2 regions of the Weissella thailandensis genome follow, and region 2 is predicted to be linked to the other one. Evidence: a T-box and tRNA genes for the amino acid it is inferred to sense, from the RefSeq annotation. Region 2 holds a T-box; the other holds one or more tRNA genes.

Region 1 (15,763 bases), 660 kb from region 2:
CAGTGGACAACCGAACAATTAAATAAATTTACAAGTGCTGATGACTTACACGTGTCACCATTTTATGCGGATGGCAAGACTTATGGTACGCCGACATGGATTTGGTCAGTTATTGTAGACGATGATTTGTATGTGCGAGCTTATAATGGCCAAAATTCAAGATGGTATCAATCAGCTATGGTACAGGGAGCTGGTAAAATCAGCCTAGCTGGTGAAGAATTCGAAACAAAATTTATTGATGCATCTGGTAGCAATGAATTAGATTTAAAGATTAATGCAGCGTATCAAGAAAAGTACCAAGATAGTCCTTATTTACCACCTATGCTACAAGCGGGACCAGTAAGTGCAACAGTTAAGATTTTACCTAGGTAAGTTATTGGAGGAATTCGTTATGGCTAATAAACAAACTGCAGGGCAAGAACAATTAGGTACTTTTGCACCACAATTTGCCCATTTGAATGATGATGTTTTATTTGGTGAAGTATGGGACAAAGAAGACGAGTTGTCTGCGCATAACCGTTCATTAATAACTATTGCAGCGTTGATTGGTATGGGGAATAACGAGCAGTTGTCCGCCCATTTACAAATTGGAAAAAATAATGGGATTACCCAAGAAGAAATAGTGGCCGAAATTACTCATTTAGCTTTTTACACAGGTTGGCCAAAGGCTTGGTCAGCTTTTAATCGGGCAAAAGAGATTTGGCAAGAGAAGTAATTTATTTTTAGTGAGGAGAAAAAAGATGATAGAGAAAAAAGTTGAGCAACCAGGAGTATTTGCAACTGGTCCTAAAAATGATGCTTATGCTCAATACTTTGTTGGCCAAAGCTATAACAATACGTTAGTAACGCCAGGAAAAGACGTCAGTGTGCCAGTTGGCAATGTTACTTTTGAACCTGGGTGTCGTAATAATTGGCATATTCATCATCACGGTAGTCAAATTTTATTGGTTACTGGTGGTGAAGGCTGGTATCAGGAAGAAGGTAAAGCGGCACAATTATTAAAGCCGGGGGATGTTGTGATAGCACATGATGGCGTAAAGCACTGGCATGGTGCCACGGAAAATTCTTGGTTCAGTCACTTGGCTATTACGACAGGTGAATCAGAATGGTTAGAGCCAGTTACGGACGAAGAATACGCCAAGTTAGTGGTAGCTGATTAAATAAGAAAGGCGGCAAGATGACAATCTTAAATGAAAAGTACACGCTAAATAATGGTGTTCAAGTCCCAAAATTAGGTTTTGGAACTTGGTTGATTGACAATGATAAGGTAGCAACAGCAGTTCAACAGGCAGCCGAACTTGGGTATCGTCATTTTGACACTGCGCAAGCCTATGGTAATGAGGAAGGTGTTGGTGCAGGGTTAAAGGCCAGTGGACTTAATCGAGATGAATTTTTTGTCACAACTAAAGTGCAAGCAGAATTCAAAGATTATGAAACTGTCAAAAATTCAATTGATGAATCGTTACAAAAATTGGGCTTGGATTATGTTGACTTATTGTTGATCCATTCACCTGAGCCATGGGCCGAATTTCACGGGGAAAATCATTACTTTAAAGAGAATTTAGCAGTGTGGCGTGCTATGGAAGAAGCCGTTCAGGCGGGTACAGTTAGAGCAATTGGCGTTTCTAATTTTAAACAAGCTGACCTAACTAATATTTTAGAAAATGGGTCAATTAAACCGGCAGTAAACCAATTGTTAACACACATTGGAAACACGTCTTTCGATTTATTAGAACAAGCAAAGCAAAATGATGTTTTAGTTGAAGCATACTCGCCAGTGGCGCATGGTGAAATCTTGAAAAATGAACAAATCAAACAAATGGCGGCTAAGTATCAAGTGTCAGTCCCACAATTGGCAATCCGCTATTGTTTAGAATTGGGAACTTTGCCATTACCTAAGAGTGAGACCCCAGAGCATATTGCTGATAATGCGGCTGTTGATTTTAAAATTGATGCGGCAGATATGGAAATTTTAAAGAATTTACCACAGTTTAAAGACTATGGTGATTCAAGTGGTTTTCCTGTATTCAGTGGTAAATGATTGAATAGCTGTTGATAAAGAAGAAAATGTTTGTGTGTTTTAATTTTTAGAATCAAATAAAAAAAAGGCCATACCTCGGAAAATATCCGAGATATGGCCTTTTATGGTGAGTTAATCGTCTAATTCACTTTTTATATTGCTGTCATTGCCAACTTGTCAGAAATATTATTAATTGGTTTTAGAAATATATTAATTAATTTGTTTTGCAGTTGTTTCAGGACCTAGAACAAGAGTAATTATTGCCGCAACAATGGCCAAGCCAGCTATGAAGTAAAGTACCATGCTTACGGATGATACATTCAGGAAGAAAACAACTAAGTATGGCATACCAAAATTAGCCAGTTTTGCTAATCCATTGGCTACTCCTGCACCACGGAATCGATATTTGGTTGAAAAAAGTTCAGTAATGTAAGCACCAATGATAGTGGCATTTAAAACATAGAAGCAACCTGTTAGCAAAAATCCTACAACAACGATTCCGACAGGTGAGGTTAAGTGGCTGTAAGTTACTCCAAGAATTGCAACTAATGTAAATGCACTGATAATGTTTAATTTACGGCCGATACGTTCAACTAACCGTGAACCGACAAAAGCCCCAACTGGAGCACCAATCATCATTAGTGTTGAATAAGACAAAGAATTAGCAATGTCGATACCTTGCTTGACTAACAATGTTGGTGCCCAAGATGTAAACGTGTATTGACAGACCATAGCTCCGGTTGCAAGAGCAATAGCAACAAACGTGTTACGAGTTAGATGTTTATCAACATCAGTTTCTTTGGCAGCTGAATGTTCAACAATTGTAGCGGGTTTTTTATGTTCCGCATCCATTTCATTTTTTAGCATAGACAGTGTTTGTTCAGCAGCATCATAGTGATAATGTTCGATATTCCATCTAGGTGATTCTGGAAGATTGTGACGGAAATAACTGAAAATAAGTGCCAAAGCACCAACAATAAAAAACATGCCTCGCCAACTAAAAATGGGGAGAACGACTAAACAAAGTAACATTGCAACTGGGGCGCCGATGTTAGCAATGAATGACGCAGTAGTGCACCATTTACCGCGAGTTTTAACGGGTGCGAATTCATTAATGATTGAGAAGCTTGTCACCATTTCAGCACCTAGGCCAATTTCACTAATAAATCGAGTGATAATTAGTACAATCATGTTTGGCGCAAATGCCCCAATGAAAGTAAAGAAGCCAAATAATAATAGATTCCATTGAAATGCCTTCATACGTCCTTTGGTATCTCCGATAACTCCGGCCGCTACTGAACCGATAAATAGGCCTAAGAAGCCAAATGACAGAAAGGCGGAATTTTGTGTAGTGGTAGAAAAATGCGTTGTAGTAAAAGAGCTCATAACCCCACTAGCAAGGTACAAATCCATGGCATCCAGAAATAAGCCAGCCGCTGTTAAAAAAAAGATGCGTCGAAATGTTTTAGTTGTTTGAATGGTGTTCATTTTATACAATAATTTTTCGGCTACTTCTGGTTGATAGACTTCTGTAGCTTCTGATATTGATGTATTACTATTTAGCATATATAATTCACTCCTTTAACTATTAAGGGTCGAAGACATGGGTAGCTAGCCCGTCTGTTTAGATACAAATTTTGACATTCATGTATGCTTTAATGTAGTTCACTGCTAGTTCGATAGTTTATTAAAAAATAGAGTAGATCATGTTTTTTAAGTGTTGTGTAAAAAGAAGCTAATGTATTAGCCAGATATTCTTTCTAAATACCACGAGGCGAAAACCACATACAGAATAACCCCTCCCTAATTTTGCAATTCTATATTTTTAACTAATATGTTTCATGTGTGTAAATGTTAAAATTATTGTGTGACATGTACACGGTGGAAAACTACCTTAGAATTCAATAGAATCAAGTTTTTGAGCATCTATTGGGAGGTATCCGTGGTAAGTAAATGTTAAATTTAAGAGTATTTATCATTTGTTATCCTTTCTGTTTAATAGAGATATGATTTTGTAAGTAGTCTGTAGTTTTTTTCATTTAATTTTTGGAAGAGAAAACAAAAAAGCCAAGAGCTGTTTAAGAAACAGCTCTTGGCTTAAGGTTTACCAATGCTGCCCGTCGGTCTAGACAGGCACATTAAAATCTACCCGTCATTAAATGTTAAGTAAGACGGGTAAGACAATTTGTACAGATGTTACATTGGTATTTTTCATATCGTATTTTCCTTTGCTTGATTAAATGTTAGAGCAATTCTAATATAATTAGAAAATTGTGTCAATGAAGATTAAATAGAAATAATGGCAATAAATATAGGAGTGGCTACATGCAACCATTTATGAGTAGAAATACTATCAATGTTAAACTTATTCGTTACTTAGATGATCAAGGTACATCTGTTCCAGTCGTACAATTGGTACGTGCACTACAAGTTGATCGTAATACGGTAAAGAAGCATATAGTTGAATTGCAATCTTTAATTCAACGTCATTTTTCTGCCAATGAAATGTATTTAGAATATAATGAAAAAACAGGCGCATTATTTTATCGACATCCTGCTATTAATTTAAATAAAATTATGTTGATATTGACGGATGAATCAGTGTTAATTCGATTAGTGAAATCCACATTTGACGGTGAATTACATAACTTGGGAGAATTTAATGATTTGAATTTTGTTAGTGATTCTACTGTGAAAAGGTATGTTAAAGATTTGCAAAGTCATCTTGCATTATTTGGGATCCGCTACTCTTCTTCCAGCCATGAATTAGTTGGGGATGAAGCCCTAGTCCGTCTTTGTTATTATCGAGTTTATTGGGAAACCTATTCACATTTTGAATGGCCTTTTCCTAAATTTTCAAGCGCATATGTAATGAAAAAAGTTAAGGGTTGGTTAACAAAAAAACGTATCCATCTCGAAGAAACAACGCAATTACAAATAGCTTACTGGTGGGTTATTAATACCCAACGTCAGAGGCAAGGACATCAAATTGAACTTTCTAAAGAAATTTTAGAAATAAGGCTTAATGACCAACCAATTTATCATTGGATGTTACCTCTTGTAACGGGTATACAAGAGGCGACATTTTTAGGCTATTGTGGTCTCTTTTTTTGTACCACAATGCACGTTGGAGAAGTGCAAGTAAGTAATTCAATTCAAATGGCCTCGCAACAGTTATTGTGTGTGTTACAAAAGAGATTGCAACAAGAATTAAATAACGATGATACTAAAAATATGCTGAACCAACTTAATATCATTCACAGTTACAGTATGGTTTTTCCGGTGGGGGGACTTATACTTGAGCGTGATACGCTTTTGCAGGCAATGAAATTGGAACGCCCCAGGGTGGTTGAGGAGTTGACCGAAACATTAGAAAAATTGCAGAAAACTGGTAATCTGGCGTTTCAAAATCAAGAATATCTCCTAACAAATCTTGTGCCTTTAGTGTTAGGTTATTTTGATATGAGTTTGATGAATCCAGTACTGCATGTTTTTTTGGCACTAGATTCTTCCCCTGCTTATCGATTTTGGTTTCAGCAAGAGTTACAAAAAAATTTAATCGACCAATATAGAGTAATTTTTGTTAAAAAAATAATTGAATGTGATCTTGTGGTAAGTAATTTAGATATCTCTGTTAAACAACCAATGGTTTCAATAAATGTCCCGCTTAACAAACGTGACTGGGAAAATTTAAAAACATTTCAATTTTAAAAGGTCATTATTTCATCATTAAGTGATGAAATAATGGCCTTTTTGCAATCGGAATAATCGTTAAACTATTAACTAATCATATTTTAATAATCTAATAATCGGAGGGGATGGACATGAGCTTTTCAAAAGAAATATTTACAGGCAAACAGTCGATTACTGTACCAGGTGTTATGGATTCTCAATCAACACAATCTGTATGGCAGGGTGGATTTGAAGCTGCCTATTTAAATGGTTACGATGTAGTAAAATCGCAGCTAGGAAAAACCAATGAAGGGTTAATTTCTCCGTCAGAAATGAGTGTTGTGATTCGCCATGTAAAGGAAAACACCACATTCCCACTTATTGTTGATGCTCAGTCAGGATTTGGAAATCAATTAACAACTTATTTTGTTGTGCAGGACTTTGAGCGGTCGGGGGCAGATGGTGTAGTTATTAATGATCAAATTTTTCCATCGCATACCAACGATGATGAAGTAGATATTATCGACTTCAGTGACTTTGTTGCTAAACTAAAGGCGGCCAAAGATGTTTTTGAAGACTCTACCACAGTATTATTTGCGGAACTTGACGGAGTTCAAACGTATGGTGTTGAAGGGTTAGCCAAACGAGTGGCTTACTTGAAAAAAGAAGCAGTCGCAGATGTAATTTTGGTGGGACATTTAGGAAAAGATCAGTTTGACGAAATTGATAGCTTGGCTGAAACACAACAAATTGGTGCAGTCTTTAATGAGGAATATGAGAATTATTTTGTTGACAATCATTTTTCGCCTATTTTTCGTACGGGAGTAATTTCGAAGGCCCGTATGGAGGCAGAACAAAGGATATTTCAAACAGAAGTGGAGGCTAATTAGATGACAAAAGGGGATAAAATGAGGGCAAGTTTTAAGCAAATGTGTTTTAGCGACAACTTGGTCAACATGGTTGTTGCACCAGATGCTTTGAGTGCAAAAATTGCTGAACGAACTGGATTTAAAGCTATATTTCAGGCTGGATATGCTACGGCGGCTAGTAAATTAGCTCAACCTGATCGAGGAATCGCTGATTTTGGATTGATGAGTGATTCAGCTCGCGAAATCATCAATGCTGTTAATATTCCTGTGTTTATTGATGCTGATACTGGTTATGGTGATGAACAGAATATTGAACGATTAGTACATGTTTATGAAAATATGGGAGCTGCCGGGCTGTTTATTGAAGATCAAACGTGGCCAAAACGATGTGGTCATATGAATGGAAAGAGCATTGTTTCAGAAGATGTTATGGTTAACAAACTAAAGGCAGCGGTCAATGCTCGTGAACATGACGACTTCTTAATTATGTCACGGACTGACGCTTACGCAGTTTCAGGTCTAAACGAGGCAATTAAACGTACGCAACATTATCACGAAGCTGGTGCTGACCTGGTTTTCATAGAGGCACCGAAGACGAAAAAAGATATGCAAGTGGTAGCGGATAGTTTTCCGGATGTGCCTGTAATGGCTAATATGATTGAAAATGGGAAAACGCCTTTGATGACCAATAAGGAAATACATGAAATGGGCTTCTCTATTGCAATTCATCCCAATGTCTTAATTTATACGCAGACTTTTGCAGCTGAAAGACTACTAAAGGATATGGTGAATTTAGGCACAACTAAGAACCAAATGGATAAGATGGTGACTTTCCCAGAGTTTAACGACTTTATTGGTCTTGATGACATTAATGATATTGAACAAAAGTATGCAACTACCCCTATTAACTTATAGTGAAAATTAAATAGCTAACTGGTCGAAAAACTTTCAACGTCGGAAGCTTTTCGACCAGTTTTGTTAAGAGCTTCGGTAGTTGCGTGCACTAGTCCCCGACAGGCTGACAGTTTAAATACTATAAAAATAAGATAGGCAATTGCCTCGTTAAAAGGGCCATATTTCGGAGTAAGGGTCTTTATTGTATTTGAAAGTCTAACCTGATTAACATACTAGTAACTTCTTGATTATTAGTTACAAAGTGAAATTATGAATAACGGAAACTCTACTAACTAATTCATTATATAAAAGCAGACAATCTTATCCTTCATCAAACGACCCTTATCACTTCATATTCAGATAAAATTAAAATCATATGCCGTTAAGGGTTGCAAAGCTTGCGAAATATAGGTATAATAATTTCTGTTGTTGAGTTTACAGCAACAGAAAATGGACGTTTAGCTCAGCTGGGAGAGCACCTGCCTTACAAGCAGGGGGTCACAGGTTCGATCCCTGTAACGTCCATTGGTCGCATGGTCTAGTTGGTTATGACGTTCGCCTGTCACGCGAAAGATCACGGGTTCGAATCCCGTTGTGACCGTTTATAATGGCGCGATAGCTCAGTTGGTAGAGCATACGATTGAAGCTCGTAGTGTCGACGGTTCGATTCCGCCTCGCGCCATTTGATGATACAATGTATTGTCAATAATAACCATCTCAAAATAGGGGTATAGTTTAATGGTAGAACAACGGTCTCCAAAACCGTCGGTGGGGGTTCGACTCCCTCTACCCCTGTTTCTTTGATGATGGCGGTAGTGGTGAAGTGGTTAACACACCGGTTTGTGGTTCCGGCACGCGTGGGTTCGATCCCCATCTACCGCCCTTGGAGTTATTGATTAGTAACTCCTTTTATATTTGTATATGATAATAGTTAAATATGCCGTTGTGGCGGAATTGGCAGACGCGCTGGACTCAAAATCCAGTTCTCGCAAGGGAGTATGGGTTCGACCCCCATCGACGGCATTCGGTATTACCGTTTACTAGCAGTACGCTTATTTAATTATTACATGCCGTTGTGGCGGAATTGGCAGACGCGCTGGACTCAAAATCCAGTTCTCGCAAGGGAGTATGGGTTCGACCCCCATCGACGGCATATTTTAAGTTCTACAAACTTGGTCTGACTAGGTTTGTGGAACTTTTTTTGTCTAGTATTAACTATGAACAGGTCAACTTTGTATTTTCAGTGCTTGACAGTCACATAATAATGCAGGTACACTTATGTCAATAAATTCAGTGGAGGGTCATTATGAATCAATCAATGCTTAATGTAACAGCTTGTTTCCGTCGAACAATGCGCTTTATGCGATGTTCGGCCTGTTAGTATTGGCATTTTTGAGGAATAATAACCTTAAAAGTTCAATACCCACTTGGCTGGGATTGAGCTGCGGGCGCGAAGTCTCTGATGAAAATCAGAATTTCGCGTTTTTTTTATTAGGGGAAATTGAGACATTAACGAATAGGGGAAAATAAAATGGAATTTGGTACAAAATTAATTCATGGTGGTATTAGCGAAGACGAGTTTACTGGGGCAACATCAATACCAATTTATATGGCATCAACTTTTCACCAAAATAAAATCGGTGAAGGTAAGTATGAATACTCACGTTCAGGTAATCCAACTCGTGAAGCGGTCGAAAAGTTAATTGCTGATTTAGAGGGCGGTACTGATGGCTTTGCTTTTGCTTCAGGGTCTGCAGCTATCAATACAGTATTTTCACTCTTTTCAGCAGGTGATCATTTTATTGTTGGTAATGATGTTTATGGGGGAACTTTCCGCCTGATCAATTCGGTATTAAAGCGTTTTGGCATGACATTTACAATTGTTGACACGCGTGACTTGGAAGCTGTTAAACAAGCTATCACACCAGAAACAAAAGCTATTTACTTGGAGACGCCAACCAACCCCTTGTTGCGGGTAACTGATATTGCAGCGGTTGCTGATATTGCGAAGCAACATGGGATATTGAGTGTCATCGATAATACATTTGCGTCACCTTACATCCAGCGACCAATTGAGTTGGGTGTTGATATCGTATTGCATAGTGCTTCAAAGTACTTGGGTGGTCACAGTGATGTCATTGCCGGTCTGATTGTTACGAAAGATCCAGAATTGGGAGAGCGAATTGGCTTTTTGCAAAATGCCATCGGCGGTGTTTTAGCCCCACAAGAAAGTTGGTTATTACAACGAGGGATTAAGACTTTGTCATTACGTATGCAGGCACATTTAAAGAATTCTCAAGCGGTTTTTGACTATCTAAATAAGCAGCCTATGGTAAGCAAAATTTATTATCCAGGTGACCCAGAAAACCCAGATTATGAAGTCGCTAAGAAGCAAATGCATGGTTTTGGTGCAATGATTTCTTTTGAATTGCAACCAGGATTAGACCCTGAGGCATTTGTTGAACAGCTAAGAGTTATCACATTAGCGGAGAGTTTGGGGGCCATTGAAAGCTTGGTAGAAGTACCAGCTGTGATGACCCACGGTGCTATTCCACGAGAAATTCGACTACAAAATGGGATTAAGGATGAATTGATACGCTTGTCTGTTGGTATTGAAGACCAAGCGGATTTGTTGGCTGATTTGGCACATGCCTTTAAATATTTAGGTGATTAAAAATTTAAAGTAATAATCTTTTAAATAAAATGAAAGCGGTAACGGTGTTATAATTGATATATGTTGTAAGGTATATTAATGAATAAGTATAGAATTGAGGAATTTTGTATGACAATTAAAAATGTTACCGTTGCTGGTGGTGGTGTTTTAGGCAGTCAGATTGCATTTCAAGCTGCCTTTACAGGTTTTAAAGTGACACTTTATGATATTAATGATGGCGCATTAGACCATGCCAAGCAATTATTAGCTAGCTATGTACCTGAATTTGAGGATTTCTATGATGATGGGGATAGAGCTGGTTCAGTGATCGACCAAATGTCATTTAGTACAAGTTTGGCCGAGGCGGTTGCTGACGCTGATTTGGTGATTGAAGCTATTCCGGAGAGTGTAAAAATCAAGGTTGATTACTACACGGAATTGTCAAAGGTTGCTCCAGCTAAGACAATCTTTGCAACTAATTCATCAACATTTGTACCTTCGCAGTTTTCGGAGTATGTTGACCGTCCTGAAAAATTCTTGGCCATTCACTTTGCTAACCAAATTTGGAAGAATAACAACGCTGAGGTTATGGGTCATCCAGGTACTGAAGATAAGTATTTGGATGAAGTTGTCCAATTTGCTAAAGATATTCGGATGGTACCATTCCGCTTATATAAGGAACAGCATGGTTATATTTTGAATTCATTGTTAGTGCCATTACTAGATGCCGCACAAAGGCTTTGGGTCAATGGAGTATCTGATCCAGAGACGATTGATAAGTCATGGATGATAGCTACTGGTTCACCAGAAGGACCATTTACTATCCTTGATGTGGTAGGATTAAATACACCTTACAATCTTGCTTTGGCTAAAGCTGATACAGATACACAATCTGCAGAAATTGCTAAGGCGTTGAAGGCCATGATCGATGATGGTAAGACAGGTGCTGCATCAGGTGAGGGATTCTACCAATATCCTAATCCAGCATTTTTGGAACCTGATTTCTTGAAATAAAAATTATAAATTCTTAAGATAAAAACTGAGAGCTAATAATGAGGTTCTCAGTTTTTTTATACAAATGATTTTTGGAGAAACAAAATGGCTAAATATCAAAATATATTGGTGACAGGTGGTGCTGGATTTATTGGCACAAACTTTGTTCGCTATGTGGTCGCCGAACATCCAGATGTCAAAATAACAGTATTGGATAAGTTGACTTATGCTGGTAATGATGAAAACTTAGCTGATTTACCAACAGATCAGGTGACGTTAGTAGTAGGTGATATCAATGATGCAAAATTGGTTGATGAATTGGTGCAAAAAGCAGATGCCATTGTTCATTTTGCAGCTGAGAGTCATAATGATAATTCGTTAAATGATCCGTCGCCATTTATGGAGACTAATTTAATGGGTACATTTACCCTGATTGAAGCGGCACGTCGTTATGGTGTTCGTTTTCATCATGTATCAACGGATGAAGTTTATGGTGATTTGCCCTTAGATAGTACTAGTCGGGATGAGAAGTTTACGCCATTGACGAGGTATGATCCATCTTCACCATATTCAGCAACCAAAGCCGGATCAGATATGTTGGTCCGGGCATGGGTGCGTTCGTTTGGCTTAAAAGCAACAATTTCAAATACATCGAATAACTATGGCCCTTATCAACATATTGAAAAGTTTATTCCACGGCAAATTACTAATATTATTAGTGGTATCAAACCGAAGTTATATGGGAATGGTCGTAATATTCGCGACTGGATCCATGTTTATGATCATGTAACTGGTATCTGGGAGATTTTGGTGCATGGTACGATTGGTGAGACCTATCTTTTGGGTGCAAATGGTGAACACGATAATCTTTCCGTATTAAGGGAAATTTTACAGGCTATGGGGAAGGCGCCAGACGATTTTGACTTTGTCAGAGATCGTGCAGGTCATGACTTGCGTTATGCTATTGATGCTACGAAAGCACGTAGTACGTTGAATTGGCAACCAAAGTATACGGATTTTGATGAGGGACTACAACACACAATTGCCTGGTATCGTCAAAATCAAGCTTGGTGGCAAAAAGATAAAGCAAAGGTAGAAGCTAATTATGCGAAAAATAAGCAATAAATCAATCAAAATTAGTTCATAATGTCAACACTGTTTCACCCTAGAAAAGGGTGTAAAATGTACCTAGAAAGGGAGGAATGCAAAAATGTCACAAATTAATTTAGGTGGTTCTGGTTTGATGGTCCCAACGATTGCGTTGGGTGCCATGCGTATGGGGGATAAATCAGACGCCCAAGCACAAGAAGTCGTTGAAACAGTGATGTCAAAGGGTGTTAATTTTTTTGATACCGCTGATATTTATGGTAATGGTCAGTCGACTTCAAAGTTAGCAGGTGCCCTTAAAGCAGCTGGCGTTAAGCGTGAAGATATTATCCTGCAATCAAAGGGTGGTATTTTATTAGACGAAGCCCCCGTTGCTGGCGATGGTATTTTGGGACCACGTTATGAATTTTCTAAGGATCATATCATTGCGTCGGTCGATGCCGAATTGTCACGTTTGAATACAGATTATTTGGATGTTTTCTTACTACACCGTCCTGATGCATTGGTACAACCCGAAGAAGTTGCCGCAGCATTTGATGTTTTGTCAGCAGCTGGAAAGGTTAAGCAGTTCGGGGTTTCGAATATGAATCCTTGGCAAGTAGAGTTGCTACAATCTGTATTGGACCAGAAGTTGGTTGCTAATCAATTACAATTTGGTGTGATGCATACGGGGATGGTCGATGCAGGTCTGCATGTTAACATGTCAGATGCTCGTTCAGTTGATCATGACGGCGGTATCTTACCATATTCACAATTAAAGAATATGACGATCCAAGCTTGGTCACCATTCCAATACGGTATGTTTGAAGGTCACTTTGTGGATAACGACAAGTTCCCAGAGTTGAATGCCAAGTTGCAAGAAATTGCTGATAATCATCATTCAACTAAGAACGGGATTGCTGTCGCATTCATTTTGTCAATGCCAGCAAATATGCAGGTTGTTTTGGGTTCAATGACACCAAGCCGCTTGACAGAAATGATTGATGGTCGCGATGTCCAATTGACGCACCAAGAGTGGTATGACATTTACTTTGCAGCAGGAAATGATTTGCCATAAGTTTGGATGCATATAATATAAAATGAAATAAAAATTGCCAGGTGCTTTTATAAAGTACCTGGCAATTTTTAGTCATCCATGATGTGATATATTGTACGGTGTGTTTAATTATAAATGATTGTACACAAGTTACAGGAAAACTAACGTCGGGCTATTTGCGTGTTGTTAGAGATATAATGGATGTATCAAGCTATGTTGGAGAATTGACTTGAAATGAAAAACATTAAGAGATTTTTTCTATTTATATTACTGGTTGTGATTTTAGGCAGCATTGGTTATGTTGGCTACCAGCAAAATTGGTTTGGCATCCATAATCAAATAGTACAAAAAATCCGCTCGCGGAAGGTACAGGTTGACGACAGTCATAAGAAGATATCTCTAAATAAGCGTCAGCAAATCAAACAGCGACTGATGCGGGAAACACAACCTGGTTTGAAAAAGCAGGGGTTTGTTAGTGTGCCGACGGTTGGCATTTTAGAGCCAGTTTTTAATGATGCCTATTCTGAAAAAGGTCTGCAAGCAGGAGCCAATTATGCGAATCGGAGTGATGCCGACCCGACTGGTAAACAAGCACCCATTATGGGAGAAAGCAACTATGGTTTAGCGAGCCACAATTTTGATGATGGATTGACAGGTTTTAGTGGTTTGCAGCAAAACTATCAGGATGATGAACCTTATTTAGTGAATGGACAGCGTCAAACAAATGATTGGTTGAATCACAAAGCTATTTACTTAGCTAATAATCATGGTATTTATGAGTACCGTATCAAGCACCAATATTTAGTTAAGGCGGATGATGTACATGTACTTGATCCAATTAAGGAGCCACAAGTAACAATTGTGACGTGCTTATTTCCAAGTACGTCGTACCGGATTATTACTGTTGGAAATTTGAAAGAAAGTTATGCGTGGGACAAAGCACCCACGCGCGTTGTGGCGTATTTTGATCTAACGAAACAAAAAACGAATGCCCATGCTGATTGGTACAACCCAGGTGTTGAAGAAGGTGTTAATGGCGATGCCGGTGGTACAAAAACAATTAAATAATGTGTTAACGAGATGATTTCTTAAAACCTACCACTTAACAACGACAAAAAAGTTGTGTTATTGTATACGCGTGGTAATCAAATGCTACACCACGGGAGGTTATTAACAATGAAAAAACAAGTTGCAGTTCTTGTTACTGATTTTGTAGAAGATGTTGAGTATACTGATCCGGTTACAGCAATTGAAGATGCCGGCCATGAAGTGACGTCAATTGGCTTTGAACAAGGAACCGTCACAGGAAAGCATGGTACAGAGATTACAGTCGATAAAGCAATTTCTGACGTAAAGCCAGAAGACTTTGATGCCTTATTCATCCCAGGTGGTTTTTCACCTGATCAATTACGTGCCGATCAACGATTTGTTGATTTTGTTAAATATTTCTTGGCAAAGAACAAGCTAACCGCAAGTATTTGCCATGGTCCACAATTAATGATCCAAACAGGGTTAGTACACGGACGGACAATGACGTCTTACCTGACTGTACAACCTGATTTGTATTATGCTGGTGCCCGTATTGAAGATAAGCCAGTGGTCATCGATGGTAACTTGATTACTAGTCGTGAACCTAAGGACTTGCCAGTGTTTAATGATGCAGTCGTCGCTGCTCTTGGCTAGTCTAGTAAGTCGTTTTGTTTTTAACTATTAATTATTTTTGTTAAAATGACGCTATATCCTAGCAGGATTAATTAGTTTTATTCACCGAGGAGGATTCTATTTATGACTGAGAACAATAAGAAATCAGAAGAAGTAGAGAAAGATTCTCAAGAAGAGGAAACAACACAATTTAGTCCACAAGAAGAGGTTAAGGGAAGGCCAGCACCAGCTGATTATAAAAAGGCTGATTAGTGTTTGTATAATCATTTTTAATGAAAAAAAGAATATCATATTGATTTAGATTTAGTTCTGGCAGGAATTGTGAAAGCAATTCTTGCCAGAACTTTTTTGTTTTTCGTTCTAGAAATAAAAACTATTCATAATTTTGTCGTATATTTAGGCCTGATATTTTTTGAAAATATGAAATACAGGACTAAAATCTGCTTGTGAAAAAAATATTTTGTGAATTTTTTTTATGACCTTTTGTTAAAGACTTACATTATGTAAATTGTATAAAACAAAAAAATGTAAAACAGTTTCACATAAGTGAATCATAAACATTTGTTAGCAGGCGATTTGACAATGTTTTTCTACTAAAGGATAAGAATAAAGTTATATAAGCGCTAACTTATGAACTTTTTGTGAATTTTTTAATGATATAAATCGAATTAAAATTGAACATTGTGAATTTTTTTATTTCGTTGTAACCTTGTTGTGAAGTTAGAAACCGCTTACATAAATAACAACATTAAATTTAAATGTTTTGTTAATGTGTAAGTCATCCAATGGGGGGATATTAACTATGCCAAAATACGTATTATCAATTGATGAGGGGACTACCAGTACTCGAGCTGTCA
Region 2 (15,763 bases):
TGGATTTTATGGTTGGTCGCTTCAATCTGGTCACCTTATTTACGACTTTCTTGGTACCAATTTTTAACCTTACTAATTCTTGCTAGCGGTGTCTTTATCTATCTGTTCTCTCGTATTGGCGATTTGAACTTTATTACGGCTGCACAATTATACATTGGTGGTGGCTTCTTTATTGTCCTACTACTATTGCATATTTTACCTGCGAAAATTAAGTTTTGGCTACCAGCTGTAACCTTAATTGTTATTGGGGAAATGACGACTAGTACGGTCTGGACACTCAATAACTTCAGCTATCTCACAAATACAGAATATCAGACCTATATTCGCAGCCTTAATAACATAACAAAGAATTTACCCAAGAGTAGTACTGACTTTTATCGTGTTGCCCAATCTTTCCAACGAACAAAGGGTGATCCATTGCAAGGTAACTATCACGGTGCCTCAACTTTCAGTTCTGCGTTAGAGCACCAACAAAGTGATATCATGGCAGCCTTCGGACAACCTGAGGGTGACAATTACATTGCCTATTCAAGCGGTACGTTAATGACCGACTCATTATTGGGGATGCGTTATCTACTACAGCCCACTGGCAATCAGCCAACCGTTAGTGGTACGCCAACAAATATGCAAACATATTCACGCTCTGATACAAATGGTAATTATCAACTGGTCAATCAAACAAAACAAGCAATTTTGTCTCAAAACCCCAATGCATTACCACTAGGGTTTGCTGCCAGTGATAATGTCCGCAATGTTAAGTTCAAAGAAAATGATCCTTTGCGAAATCAAAATACTTTATGGGGAAGCTTGAACGGCTATAATCAACAAGATATTTTTACAAGTGCTAACTTTTCTAAATCAAGTGCAAGTAATTTGAATGCACCTGCAACCATTACTGGTGCTTACTTAACTAAGCAAAACAATAACGAAGGTGCCTCATTAACGTTAACTTATGTGCCCACATCAAATAACCCATACTATCTAACCCTTGGTAATGCTGTGACGAATGACAACTTAGAAATCCAATTGAATGGACAAACATTGCCAGCTATTCCAAGCCACCGTCATACGATTATTGTGCCACTACCGGCGCACGCCAAGGGACAGTCGCAAGAAGTAACTTTTTCACTGAAGAAGAAAGACGTTTGGTTACAAAATGTTTCGCTATATCAAGGTAATCAACAACAAATAAATAAACAGGCCAAAGCGTTGCAACAGCATCCGTATAAGATCAAAAAACAATCGCCAATTAAAATTAGCGGTGAAATTACGATGCCCAAAAAGGATAGCATGATGATGACAACCATTCCTAAGTCGTCTGGTTGGCAAGTTTATGTCGATGGCAAGAAAACAAGTACCGTCACGGTCGGAAAATTCTTTATCGGTGTTCCCCTTGAATCTGGTAAACACCAAGTAACTTTTAAATTCAAAACACCGTTTTTTAAAATTGGCGCTATTGTCTCGCTTGGTTTTCTACTGATTATCCTTGGCTTTAAGTGGTCTGAGAGCCAGAAAAGGCGACACACACTGCTTTAAAACCTTGAAAGCTCTTTACACACGCATGTCTACGTGGTAATGTAAATCTTGAAACTTTGGGGATACCATTAGTCTAAATAAATAATTTAATACACAGGAGAACACAGTCATGGCTGAAGAAAAAACATTTCCGATGACTATCGAAGGAAAAGCCAAAATCGAAGAGGAATTAAACACACTAATTACAGAAACACGTGCCGAGATTACTGGCCGTATTCAATTAGCGCGTAGTTTTGGTGACTTATCGGAAAATTCAGAATACGCATCAGCAAAGGATGAACAAGCCTTTGTTGAGGGTCGTATTAAAACATTACAAAACATGCTTGATAATGCTGAAATCATTGATTCATCAGAAATTGCTGACGATGAAGTTGCCGTTGGTAAGAAAGTAACTTTTAAAGAGTTACCTGACGAAGAACCAGAATCATACAGCATCGTTGGTGCGGTTGAAGCTAACCCATCAGAAGGTAAGATTTCAAATGAATCACCAATTGCTGCTGCCTTAATTGGTCATAAAGTTGGTGATAAGGTTGCAGTTACATTGCCTAACGGCTTTGATATGGATGTTGAAATCCTATCTGTTGAAATTGCATAGTTTTAAAAAAGACGAACATGAATTTTTTCAATTCATGTTCGTCTTTTTTTATTGCTTAAAATCTATTCATTTGTTGCTACTTGAGCGATAGCTTGCAAAACTTCTTGACCATACTTATCTGCTTTGGCTTGACCAATCCCCGAAATATTAAGTAGTTCAGTTAATGATTTAGGTTGTTGGCGCGCTAGTTCGACTAAAGTTCGATCATTAAAAATGATAAATGAAGGTACTGATGTTTTCTTGGATAATTCTAAACGCCACTTGCGTAGTTCAGTAAATACTGCTTTTTCAGATTCATCTAAATCATCTTGTGTCAATGGCGAACCAGTCGTAACCCGATCATCAATCATTTGTTTTGACTGACGTCGCATCACTTGAAGTTCACCTTGCAAAACTTGTAACCCAGTTTTTGAAACCATTAAGCCACTATATTCACCAGTTATTTGCAAATAGCCAGAGGCCAACAAAAAGTCAATCAATGAAGCAATCTTAACTCTTGGTATCCCCTTCATTAAGCCAAAGGTCGGTAATTGATCAAAATGTGCCCACTTAAATTTTTCTGGTACATGACCACGCAAAGTATCTGCAGTCACAATTTTTCCAAATGCATCCTTATTGTGTCGAGCATTTCGCATACGCACAATATGGCTTAAAACTTTTTGTGCATCGGTTGTCACATCAATCGCTGTTCGTGTATCTAAGCAATTTGTACAATGCCCGCAAGGTAATGTTTCTTCCCCAAAATAACGTGTAATGTACTGTTGCAAACAAACCGTTGTGGCTCCATAGTTGGCCATTTCTTGCAATTTATTCTTTTGCAAACGTTGATACTCCGGCGTTTGATTATCACTATTTTCAATAAAGAATCGTTGCCTTTGTAAATCAGCCGCTGCATATAGCAAGATAGCCTCTGCTGGTAAATGATCACGACCGGCACGACCGATTTCTTGATAGTATGCCTCGATTGATCCGGGCATACTGTAATGAATAACAAAGCGGACATTAGACTTGTTGATTCCCATACCAAAAGCATTAGTCGCTACAACAACATTAGCGCGATCAAACAAAAAATCATCTTGTGCCTGATTACGTTCCTCATCAGTCATCCCCGCATGATAGCCAACGACCGATAAATGTCGGCTAGTTAAAAATGCCGTCAAACTCGTTACTAGTTTACGCGTTGGTACATAAATAATCCCAGCCTCGTCGGCATGTTTTTGCACATAACGTTGGACATAATCATCCTTATCTTTCTTTTTTAACCCCGTTTCCATCCGAATCGTTAAATTATCACGGACCACACTGGTACGCACTGTATGGTCAATAGCCAAGCGTTCTTCTAAATCCTTTTGAACGCGTTGCGTGGCCGTTGCCGTTAACGCCATAACCCGAGGAGCTGACATCAAATTATTGATTAGATGAACAGCTTCAAGATAACTTGGTCGAAAATCATGCCCCCATTGTGATAGCACATGGACCTCATCGATCACCACCAATGAGATGTCTAAACGATTCAATAAGGCGTAAGTCCCTTCATTTTTTAACCTTTCAGGTGCTAAATACAATAATTTTGCTTGGCCGTTTAACAGATGGTTCATCGCATGGTGATAAGTTTCTTCATCTTGTGTTGAGTTTAAAGTCACTGCATCGATGCCATTCGCAATCAGTTCATCAACCTGATTTTTCATCAATGAAATCAACGGTGAAATAACCACTGTAATTCCTGGCAGCATTAATGCTGGCACTTGATAAGTAATTGATTTTCCACCACCAGTTGGCATAATTCCTAGTGTCCGTTTACCAGCTAGGACCGCATCAATAATTTCAGCCTGTCCTTCACGAAAATCATCATAACCAAATGATTGTTGTAATGTCTCTAATGCTGATTGCATAACCCGCTCCTTTGTTGATTAATAAAACGACAATGGAAAAGCCACATGTTAGGCTTGTCGACGAAACATGTGGCTTTATCCTTATTCTTAAAGACCCAATGCTGATATTAAGTCTGTCATTCTAATTATCTGCTGCGTCTCCTACAGCAGTATTTCCTTCTTCTAAGTCACCAGATTTACCTAAGTGGTCATCGTAATTTGCAGAATAGTATACCTTACCATTCTTCAAATTAGCAACGAAGTATAGATAGTTTTTATCACGATCCTTAGGATTTAGCACCGCTTCAATCGATGATGCTGAAGGGTTGTTAAATGGTCCCGGACCATAACCAGAATACTTGTACAAATTATAAGGATTTGAACTTTGCACATCCTTATTAGATAAGTTGGTTTTCTTCGTCTTAAGGGCATATTTTGTGGCAATATCAGACTGCAATGGCATATCTTTATCAATACGGTTCAAGAAAACACCCGCAATCGTCTGACGACTATCCTGGTCAATTCCTTCACGCTCAACCAATGATGCTAACGTCAATGTTTCATGAACCGTCAAACCAGCATCTTTGATTGTATCAAACTGATTCTTTAACTGCGTGTACGATTGTGCAACCATCTGGTTGACCAATTCACGAGCGTTATTAGAATCCTTCCAATTATAAGTAGCTGGGTACAAGTAACCCTCTAATCGATAACGGATATCCTTCGCATTTTTACTTGATGCTTCTGAGTCAAGCAAACCTGGGTATGCTTCTTTCAATCGATTAAAGAATGCCTTATTGTTCACGGCCTTTAAAAACTCTGCTTTGGTAAACTTTGTTTTTTGACCAACTTCAGCGGCAATATCTTCAATGGTTTCACCCTCACGTACCGTAATCGTTTCTTGATTATTTAATGGTGATGAAGCGCCACCGTGACGCAAAGTTTTAACCATTTCATTGATTGAATCCGATGGTGCAAATAGATAATACCCTGACTTCAAATTAGAAACATCATGGGACGATACATAATGCACGAAAGCTTTTTTTGAACGAATTAGCTTTGCTTTGTCCAACTTATTAGCAACGTCTTCTGCATCGTCGCCATCTTTGACTTTAACTTGCTTATTTTTCTTATCCTGGCTATTTAAAGCAGAATAATCACGTTCGTCTTGATAATTCAATACAAAGGCAATACCACCAGCAATAAGTGCTACCAATACCAAGAAGAGAATAATCAACCGCCATTTCCCTTGTCGGCTACGTTTCTTACCTTGCCTACGTTTACCGTTGTTCATAATACGTTCTCCTAAAATCATCTTTAATAAATAACGAAAATAGTCGCCATTACCCAAGTATATCAGTAATAGCGGCTATTTATATATTCTTTAATTAAACTTTAACGAATTTCAGCACCAAATTGTTCAGCTAAAGCACCGGCAATGTGATCAACTGTTTGGTTTGTTTCTTCATCAAGCATGGTTTGTTCAGCATTAATAAATGTTAGACCAAAGGCAACTGACTTCATGTCACTTGGGACATTACCACCAGTATAAACATCAAAGATAACAATATCGTGTAGATGTTTACCACCTGCCTGCTGAATAGCTTCTTCAATCCGTGAAGCAGGTACGTCACGGGCAACCAAGATGGCTAAGTCACGTGACACTGCTGGATAGCGTGAAATTGCTTCATAGCGACCTTGGTGCTTTGGTAATGCAATAATTTCATCTAGGTTCAACTCAAAGGCAAACGTTTCATTGATACGGTATTCTTTGGCCGTCATTGGATGGATTTGTCCCACAAAACCAATCAACGTATTACCAACATAAATATCAGCCGTGCGTCCTGGGTGCATGTCCTCACGCACTGTGTTGGCCACAAAGTGAACTGGTTCAACAAAGTCATAATTCTTTAGTAATTGCTCAACAATACCCTTTAGCACATAAAAATCAGCAGCTTGTGCTTTTTGTACCCAGGTACGTTCCGTGATATTACCACTCAAAACACCTGCAAGATGTTCAATTTCTTGTGGACGCTTTGTCAAATCACCATCCGAAACAAAGACACGTCCTTGTTCGTACAAAGCCACATCAGTTTGCTTACGGGCCACGTTATAAGCGACATCATCCAAAAGTCCAGTTAACAAACTACTACGAGTCTGTTGACGATCTTGTGACATTGGGTAATCCAATTGAATTGGTTCACCCTCATGTAGCTTAAACCGGTCAGCCTTTTCTGGTGTTGTCAATACATAAGAAATGGCTTGATTTAAGCCTAGTCCTTCCAAGGCATGACAACTAGCACGAACTAATTGTTGCTTAGGTGTTAACTTTCCTGGCGTCGTTTCTCCAGTTGGCAATGTTGCTGGCAAATTATCAAAGCCGTACAAACGGGCAATTTCTTCAATCAAATCTGCAGCAATCGTAATATCCCAACGACGAGCTGGAATAGTTACGGAAAAGACATTGTCATTTTCTTCATAATCAAAGAACAAGCGATCAAAGACTGCAGCAATTTCAGCTGCCGTAATTGTTGTTCCAAGGACATGGTTCACCCGATCAACACTAACGTCAACAACTGGTGCTTCATAGGTATAATCTTGTGCAACGACACGACCAGCAGTCACTTGCCCATCGGCTAATTCAGCAACCAACGCCGCGGCATGATCTAAGGCAGTAAAAGTATCTTCTACATTGACCCCACGCTCAAAGCGCATTGATGCTTCTGAATGTAAGCTTTGGTCACGAGCAGTATGGCGAATTGACTTTGGTTCAAAAATGGCACCTTCTAGAACAATATCCGTTGTTGCATGTGTCACTTCAGTTGATTCACCACCCATGACACCGGCAAACATCAAAGCTTCATCCCCTGAAGCAATGACAATATCATCAGCTGAGGCTTCACGTGCAACGCCATCTAACGTCTTAATCGCTTCCTTATCATGAGCGCGACGAACATGCACTTCTGCTTCAGGCAAAGCATTCAAATCAAATGCATGCATTGGTTGACCGTACATCAACAACATGTAATTGGTGATATCGACAATATTTGAAATAGGACGTATACCCATTGTCCACAAACGACGTTGTAACCAAAGTGGTGAATCTTTAACTGTCACATTTTTAACAACACGAACGGCATACTTAGATGCCAATTCAGCAGGTGCAGTTGCTTCAATAACATCACTAGTTTGCTCATCTGTCTCGTTTAACTCAAAGGCAGGTAAAGTTGGCTCTTCTGAAAGAATTGCCGCAACTTCCCACGCTGTCCCATTCATTGAAAATAGGTCTGCGCGATTGGGTGTAATGCCTGTTTCCAACACATCATCATCCAAACCAAGTACAGTTAAAGCATCTTCACCAGGTTGTAGGTCTGCTGCATCAATATCGTTGAATACCCAGATACCGTCTTCAAAGTCCTTTGGCGCAACTTTATCTTCAAAGCCAAGTTCTTGTAAGGCAGCTAACATACCATTTGATAATTCGCCACGTAACTTACCCTTGCGAATCTTCTTGTTATCACCAATAACTGAACCATGCTTAGCCAAAACAACGGTCTGTCCCTCAGCCACATTTGGTGCCCCAGTAACGACCTGAATTGGCTCATCTTCACCGGCATCTAATTGCGTAATTACTAGGTGATCTGAATCAGGATGTGGGACAACTGATAATACTTTAGCAATAACAACCTTTTTCATATTTCCTTTAGGTTGATATTGCCCTTCTACTTCAACCGCGGTACGAGAAATTTTTTCTGCTAACTCTGAGGCTGGTAATGCAATTGGTAAATAATCGCGCAACCAATTTACTGAAACTTTCATTTTGTCTTATCCTTTCTGATCAAATTGCGTTAAGAAACGAACATCATTCAAATAGAAGTTACGGATATCTTCTACCCCATACTTAAGCATTGCGAAACGATCAGGGCCAAGACCAAAGGCAAAGCCACCATAAACTTCTGGATCAATACCAGACTTACGCAAAACGTTTGGATGTACCATACCAGCACCAAGAACTTCAATCCATTCAATATCTTCCGGATTCATGTCTGGCGTAACTGCATTCCATGAAATATCAACCTCTACTGATGGCTCAGTAAATGGGAAGTATGATGGTCGCAACCGGATATCGTGGGCTTCACCAAACAAATTGTGTGCAACAGCGAGTAAGGTTCCCTTTAAATCACCCATCGTAATGTGCTTGTCGATCACAAGTCCTTCCATTTGATGGAATTGATGCGAGTGAGTGGCATCATCAGTATCACGGCGGTAAACTCGACCTGGAGAAACCATCTTCAAAGGTCCCTGATTAAAATCGTGAGCTTCCATTGTTCGTGCTTGAACTGGTGAAGTTTGCGTACGCATCAAAATTTCCGGTGTAATATAGAAAGTATCTTGCATATCACGTGCTGGATGATCCTTAGGCAAATTCATGCGTTCGAAATTATACTGATCTTCTTCAACTTCTGGTCCTTCAATAACTTGGTAGCCCATACCAATAAATTGATCTTCCAAGTTCTCAATAATTTGTTGTAACACATGAGGCTGTCCTTGTTTAACAGAACGTCCTGGTAAAGTCACATCGATGGTTTCAGATGCTAATTGTGCATCCAAAGCAATTGATTCTAAGTGTGTTTGACGCTCAGAAATAGCTGTTGTCAACGCATCGCGCACTTCATTCGCCAATGCACCAACGACTGGGCGTTCCTCTGGTGACAAGTTTTTCATGCCCCGTAATACTTCAGTCAAAGGACCTTTCTTTCCTAGCCAATGTACGCGTACCTGATTTAATGCCTTAACATCCGCTGCGTCATTAATTTGAAACAATGCTTCATCGCGTAATGTCGTGAGCTCATCTTGTAAACTCATATCTCTTCTCCTTAATATTCATAAATTTTTACAAATAAAAAATCCCTTCGATAATTACTTATCGAAGGGACGCTAATTAACGTGGTACCACCCAAAAAATTCAGTAGTCTCATCAAGACTACCCTCGGTTATCTGTTAACGGTGATAAACCGCACCAACTTTTCACTGATGAACTCCTGACTGAAATTCAGTGTTCCAAAAGACAGGCTCTCACCACTTCCTGCTCGCTGATACTTAAGAAGACACCTACTAGGTCATTCATTGTTTCTTGCTTTATTGTACAACTTTATTTTAACTTTTCAAGTTCCTATTTTTCAGAACATTGCCACTGATCTGACCACTCATGAATAGCCGTCATCATATCACGCATTGATTCACCACGTGGTGTCAACGCATATTCAATCAAAGCTGAATCATCATACGTACGACGTTCAACAATATCTGCAGTTTCCAATTCCTTCAGACGTTCCACTAAGACACGATCAGAACACTTTGATACTGACTGCGCTAAGTCCTTAAAACGGCGTGGACCATTGACTAACAATGTTTCAATAATCATACCATTCCATTTACGACCCAAAATTTCAAAAGTTGCGACAAACTTATCACAAAGCTTGTTTTCACATAATTGTGTTGCATCGGTCGTCTTATCGGTTACAACTACCATATTTTTTCTCCTTAACTAGCTTAATTTCTCTTCTCGTATATTCATTCTATGCTTTACTTACAAAAAATGCACGGAATAACTTCTAACTCCCACATGGTGTATTATATCGTCATTTGTTAAGCACGAAAAGAGTTGATTTGACAGATGGTGTATACTTATTTAGAAAAAATTTTAGAAAGATAGGTATAGTATTACGTCAAACAGTGACTCCCCTAGCATTTTTAATGCAACTTTTATTCAATTATTTATTATTCAAATTCTCAGTATGATGACGTTTTATAGTCTGTTTGTCATCATTGGTCCCTATTCGGTTAATACCTATCATGTTAGTACAACAATGGCTGGCTTGATTACCGGTATGACGATTATTGGTACCATGGTTGCTCGTTTTGGCGCTGGCATTATGACGGCAAAGTTTCGTGCTAAAAATTTAACTATTTTAAGCATGGTGATTCTCGTGCCAATCCTTCTCGCTTATCAATATGAAGGTGGTATCATCTATCTGCTGATTATCCGCTTTATTCAAGGATTAGCAGTTGGTTTAACTGGAACAGTTACCAATACCGCAGTCATCAACGTGATTCCAGCGGCCCGACGCGCTGAAGGAATTGCTTATTTCTCATTAGCGACGATTTTAGGAACTGCCTTTGGTCCCTTCTTTGCCTTACTAATTGAACAACATTATTCTTACACCGTCTTATTTTGGTTAGAATTTTTTACAGGAATTATCGCACTGATTGCTTCATTGCTAATTGATGCCAACAAAGTAACGATTCAAGCAACACCAACTAGTAAAAAATTTAGCTTACGTACCTTGATTGAACCAAAAGTTCTCGGTATCTCACTGACCCTTGGTTTTGTAACATTTGGTTATGCAGCGCTGCAATCTGAACTAGACTTTTATGCCAGTGACTTAAACTTAGTCACCTTTGCATCGTACTTTTTCTTAGTCTATGCATTGGCAATTCTAGTTTCACGTCCAGTCGTGGGCCGTCTAATGGATAAGAAAAACGAAAATTACGTTGTCTATCCCGCATTAGTGGTCTTAGCTATCGGCTTATTCATCCTTGGAAAAATGTCAAATGGTTGGCTGATGCTATTAGCGGCTATCCTAATTGGGTTTGGATTTGGAAATTTCCAATCTGCAATTCAAACAACGACCACCCAAATGGTTCCTGCTGAACGATTGACTCAAACAACTGCTACTTACTTCATTTGCTATGAATTTGCATTAGGATTTGGGCCTTCTGTGATTGGCTTTGTCCAACCATTCCTTGGTTACCAAAACTTATTTATCGTAATGGCAGTCATTGCCCTAATCGGTATTGTCTTATATTACTTTATTCATGGTCGGAAAGTTAGCTTGCGATAATCCACATTTAAATAAAAAGGAGGTTGAGACTCAAATAAGTCTCAACCTCCTTTTTTATTTAGCTTGTAAGTTTTATAGCATAAACGCGTTCCAAAAGTCTGAAGCCTTTTGACTCGCGCTCTTTTTTATTAGTTTGTGTGAAATAAACGCTTCATTCTAGCAGAAGCTGGCGAGAAGAATTCAGCAATTGCCAAATAATCATCAACCAAGTCAACTAATAGACTTTCACGATAATGTGGTAACTCACTTGTAGCTCCCCACATATGCTTTAAAATAATATCTTTTTCCATTGGAGAAAGATTTGTTATTTTCTCGGCATTACGCAAGGCAACTCGTGGATGAATAAACGCATGTGATCCTAGTTCAAACTTTGTTTCACGCCAATCATAGAAAAACAAATCATGTAAGATTCCTGCACGCGCAACTGCGGTAGCATTTAAGCCAAAGCGTAAAGCTAAACGATAACTAACATAAGAAACCGTAATACAGTGTGTTAATCGATCTGAGTGGTGATGTTGTGTATAATTTGCCATTTCCTGTACTTGTGGATGTGACAATAAATCTTTCACAATATCACTATATACTTTATCTTTTTGCCAATCTAACATTGCTCTTCCCCCTCGCACAAACTTAGATTACTTTAAAAAACTTTAACGAGCCTTTAATGCAAACATCGCAACCCCTGCTGCAACTGCCACATTTAATGATTCTGCCTGACCAGATATCGGAATATATAGATTCTGAGTGGTCATTTGGGCCAATTCCGGTTGCATACCTTGCCCTTCGTTCCCCATAATCAAAGCAAATTGTGTTTGTGCCGGTACCGTAAAGACATCGGCAGCTTCCGGATCTAACTGGGTACCATAGACATTCATACCATTCTGTGTAAATGAAGCAGTCCAGTCTGTTAAATCACCAGTTGTTGTTGTTAAGTGAAATTGTGATCCTTGCATAGCGCGTAGTGCTTTAGGTGAATATGGATCAACCGACCCATGTCCAAAGACAACCCCAGCAAAACCAGCAGCATCCGCTGTTCTAACCATCGTACCAACATTACCTGGATCTTGAATTGCATCCAAAAACAACCAAGCACCATCATGAATAAACTGCGGTTCACGCGTTGCATTAGGTAATGAAACCTCGGCAAAAATACCTTGGGGCGTCACCAAGTCAGATAGTTTTTTCGCAATTTCTTCTGTAATTTCAAAAACGGGTACACCTAGTGGTAATTCCTCCTGGTGTTCTGCTAGTTGTTCTGCCGTTCCCATAACTGCGTGTAACTTACCATCATGTGTAATTGCTTCTTGTACTAAATGCCAACCATCAAGTAAATACGTACCACTTGCTAGGCGACCTTTTTTAGTCTGTAACTTCTGCCATGTTTTGACACGGCTATTCTTTGTTGATTTAATAGTTTCCATATATCTCATTATACGCTAAAAACTATTTTATTGCCTATGTTATAATTCATAAGGAGATCTAAATTAGCTATTTACTGAAGAAAGAAGGATAACATGCCCGTTTTAGATTTAAATGACACGGCAGCTGTCAAAAAATATGAAGAGTTTGTGCAACATTCACCCTATGGTCAAGTCGGACAAGATTTAGGTTGGGCAAAAATTAAAAATAATTGGGAACCCCGCTATGCATATGTGACCGATGAATCTGATAATATCATTGCCGCAATTTCAATGTTATTGACCCAAACAAAATTAGGTAAAAAATTTGCTTATGCTTCAAAAGGTCCTGTAATGGATATTACTAACCTTGATTTATTGGAAAAATTAATGGTTGAAGCAAAAAAGGCCATCGCTGATGATGATGCCTATGTGATCCGAATGGACCCAGAGGTTGTCTATTCAGATGAACTAAACGAACAACTACAAGCCCGCGGATTTGAAACTCGTAATCGTAATGTTGCTGATGAAGGGATGCATGCAACAATTCAACCACGACTAAACATGGTCTTGGACTTAAAGGCAAAGCCAGATGCCAAAGAAACTTTTGATTTGTATCCCTCAAAAACAAAATCAAAGTTAAAACGACCAATGCGTGATGGCGTAACCGTTCGTTATGGTAGTGATACCGCTGCAATGGATGCTTTTTATGAAACTTACGTCAACATGGCCAACCGTCATGGCATTACATATCGTCCAAAAGATTACTTTGAACGAATGCGCGATGCTTTTGGCGATAGCGATATCATGCGTGTTTATATTGCTGAACGTGAAGGTGAATTATTATCAACTGGTATCGGCTTTAAATACGGCCGTAAAATCTGGTATATGTATGCAGGATCAAATGATGGTCCTACTTACTACGCCCCTTACGCTGTACAAACTGCCATGATTCAATGGGCGCTTGATGAGGGCGTTGAATTATATGATATGGGTGGTATTGAATCACAATCAACCGATGACGGCCTTTATGTCTTTAAGCACACCTTTATTAAAGCTGATCCACTAGAATACATTGGTGAAATCGACTTGGTGCTTGATGAAGGTGCCTATACTGAATTAGTACGTAAATAAAAAATACGACAAAAAACGTTTATAATGTAAAAGTTACAAGCGTATACTTAAACTACTTTAAACATAAATAGACCGGGACACTTCATTGTCCCGGTCTATTTATGTTTTATGATATTATTCTGGATTTTGTTCTGCTAAACGCCAGCGTAAATAAGCATTAATAAATGGGTCTAAATCACCATCCATGACTCCTTGCGGGTTCCCCGACTCAAAACCATCGCGATGATCTTTAACCATCCGATATGGCTGGAAAACATACGAACGAATCTGTGATCCCCATCCATTTTCTAAATGGTCACCAGCAATTGCAGCGCGTTCTTGTTCCTTTTTATCCATTTCTAACTGATACAATTTTGCCCGCAACATGGCATACGCTGTATCTTTGTTTTGAAATTGCGAACGCTGTTGCTGCGAGGCAACCACAATTCCCGTTGGTATATGAGTTAAACGAACAGCTGAAGATGTCTTGTTAATGTGCTGACCACCTGCACCTGATGCTCGATAAACATCCATTTTTACGTCCGCTGGATTTATATCAACTTCGACTGAATCATCTAATTCTGGCATCACATCGATTGAAACGAATGATGTATGACGCCGACCAGCTGAATCAAATGGTGAAATACGTACAAAACGATGAACACCACGTTCAGAACGAAGATATCCATAGGCATTATGACCAGTAATCATTAAGGTTACCGAATCGACACCAGCGACATCCCCCGGATGATAATCCATAATATCAACTTTAAAACCATGCTGCTCAGCCCAACGTGTATACATACGTTGTAGATTAGCTCCCCAATCCGCTGACTCCGTACCACCTGAACCGGGATGAATTTCCAAAATCGCATTATTTTTATCATAAGGCTCATTGAGTAATTGCGTTAAACGATAGGCAGACAAATCGTCACTTAACTTTTCTAAATCATCTGCCATTTCTGTTGCCATATCCTCATCATAGCTTTCACTTAATAAGTCTATCGCCGCCTCGACATTTTCAGCACTGTTTGCAAGCTTTAAATAATTGTCGCGACGTCCTTTTAACACGTTATTCTCGTCAATAACTTTTTGTGCAGCAACATTATCTTGCCAAAAGTCAGGTTCAACCATTTTCGCTTCATTAGCCGCAATTTCATCATTCAATGCCTCTAAATCTAGCGAGTCACCAAACTTATCTATCTCTGCTGACATGTCAGTTAATCGGCGACGTGCTTCAGATATTTCCATTATTTCCTCCCTGCAAGAATTCACAAATGAATGTCAGGCCTACTTGGGGCAGAATTTAACGTCTGCCAACACATCAAAAGCCCGCAATCCAACAATTACTACCGTCAGATTCCGGGCTCGCCCAACCAAGACATTATTCATCAATCTTGATTGTAAGATTTTGTTTCAATAAATGTCTGCTTACCGCACATTTTGTCGGATTTCTGACTTCATAAATAGTCGCGTAACATCATATTCAACGCCCGCAATCATCTCATCGAACATACGGAAACCTTCGTTTTGGTACTCGATCAATGGGTTCAACTGTCCATAACCACGTAGCTGAATAGAATCACGTAATTGATTCATTGCTTCCATATGATCCGTCCATTGCGAATCAACCACACGTAAAATAACGACACGGGTAAATTGCAATAACCGTTCCTCATCATCCCCCAGGGCGTGACGCTTCTCGTCATACATTTCCTTGGCACGACGATAGATTTCATTCTCAATTTCCTGTGCTGACTTACCTTGTAAATCAGCAACTGTGATTGAATCAACAGGGACAATCGTTGATTGAGCAAATTCAACAATTGCATCAAGATGCCAGTCTTTTGGCTTACCATTTGTTTGGTTCTTAACTACCCGATGTATCGTACGCTCAACCATTGGTAATAGGACATCACGTAATGATGTTTCTTCGTCGATAACCTGGTTTCGGTTTGAATAGAAAGCGTTACGTTGTTGTGACATCACATCATCGTACTGCAACACGTGCTTACGAGAGTCATAGTTATTTCCCTCAACACGCTTTTGAGCAGATTCAACAGAACGAGTAATTAGACCGTTACGGATAACTGCATCCTCATCACCCATATTCATGCTTTCCATCAAATTCTTAATACGCTCACCACCAAAACGAATCATCAAATCATCTTCTAGTGACAAGAAGAATTGTGAGTATCCTCTGTCTCCTTGACGTCCAGAACGACCACGCAATTGGTTATCAATTCGACGAGATTCATGTCGTTCAGTACCAATAACTGCTAGTCCACCCATATCAGCAACACCAGGGCCTAATTTAATATCGGTACCACGACCAGCCATGTTGGT

The links. The T-box of region 2 lies ahead of pheS (phenylalanine--tRNA ligase subunit alpha). A T-box ahead of a tRNA ligase gene usually reads a tRNA of that ligase, here a tRNA-Phe.
Region 1: it has a tRNA-Phe gene. The T-box ahead of pheS (phenylalanine--tRNA ligase subunit alpha) is inferred to sense a tRNA for this amino acid. The anticodon was not compared.

Annotation. Positions count from the first base shown of each region.
Region 1 is NZ_CP014332.1:201,172-216,934, forward strand. Features, by position in the region: gene FOL01_RS01080 (DUF2255 family protein) at 1-372, shown strand, start outside; gene FOL01_RS01085 (carboxymuconolactone decarboxylase family protein) at 392-715, shown strand; gene FOL01_RS01090 (cupin domain-containing protein) at 741-1,160, shown strand; gene FOL01_RS01095 (aldo/keto reductase) at 1,178-2,041, shown strand; gene FOL01_RS01100 (MFS transporter) at 2,231-3,586, opposite strand; gene FOL01_RS01105 (AcpB/EbpR/MafR family transcriptional regulator) at 4,346-5,731, shown strand; gene FOL01_RS01110 (isocitrate lyase/phosphoenolpyruvate mutase family protein) at 5,845-6,582, shown strand; gene FOL01_RS01115 (isocitrate lyase/PEP mutase family protein) at 6,583-7,476, shown strand; tRNA gene FOL01_RS01120 (tRNA-Val) at 7,908-7,980, shown strand; tRNA gene FOL01_RS01125 (tRNA-Asp) at 7,983-8,056, shown strand; tRNA gene FOL01_RS01130 (tRNA-Phe) at 8,065-8,137, shown strand; tRNA gene FOL01_RS01135 (tRNA-Trp) at 8,180-8,250, shown strand; tRNA gene FOL01_RS01140 (tRNA-His) at 8,265-8,337, shown strand; tRNA gene FOL01_RS01145 (tRNA-Leu) at 8,395-8,478, shown strand; tRNA gene FOL01_RS01150 (tRNA-Leu) at 8,525-8,608, shown strand; gene FOL01_RS01155 (trans-sulfuration enzyme family protein) at 8,987-10,129, shown strand; gene FOL01_RS01160 (3-hydroxyacyl-CoA dehydrogenase) at 10,238-11,122, shown strand; gene rfbB (dTDP-glucose 4,6-dehydratase) at 11,207-12,226, shown strand; gene FOL01_RS01170 (aldo/keto reductase) at 12,312-13,265, shown strand; gene FOL01_RS01175 (class A sortase) at 13,479-14,312, shown strand; gene FOL01_RS01180 (type 1 glutamine amidotransferase domain-containing protein) at 14,421-14,927, shown strand; gene FOL01_RS11455 (hypothetical protein) at 15,030-15,158, shown strand; gene glpK (glycerol kinase GlpK) at 15,709-15,763, shown strand, end outside.
Region 2 is NZ_CP014332.1:1,658,198-1,673,960, forward strand. Features, by position in the region: gene FOL01_RS08275 (YfhO family protein) at 1-1,536, shown strand, start outside; gene greA (transcription elongation factor GreA) at 1,646-2,131, shown strand; gene recQ (DNA helicase RecQ) at 2,194-4,023, opposite strand; gene mltG (endolytic transglycosylase MltG) at 4,145-5,296, opposite strand; gene pheT (phenylalanine--tRNA ligase subunit beta) at 5,398-7,821, opposite strand; gene pheS (phenylalanine--tRNA ligase subunit alpha) at 7,828-8,868, opposite strand; T-box leader at 8,931-9,139, opposite strand; gene FOL01_RS08305 (winged helix-turn-helix transcriptional regulator) at 9,176-9,535, opposite strand; gene FOL01_RS08310 (MFS transporter) at 9,786-10,907, shown strand; gene FOL01_RS08315 (HD domain-containing protein) at 11,036-11,515, opposite strand; gene FOL01_RS08320 (TrmH family RNA methyltransferase) at 11,558-12,328, opposite strand; gene femX (UDP-N-acetylmuramoylpentapeptide-lysine N(6)-alanyltransferase) at 12,422-13,438, shown strand; gene prfB (peptide chain release factor 2) at 13,553-14,668, opposite strand; gene secA (preprotein translocase subunit SecA) at 14,849-15,763, opposite strand, start outside.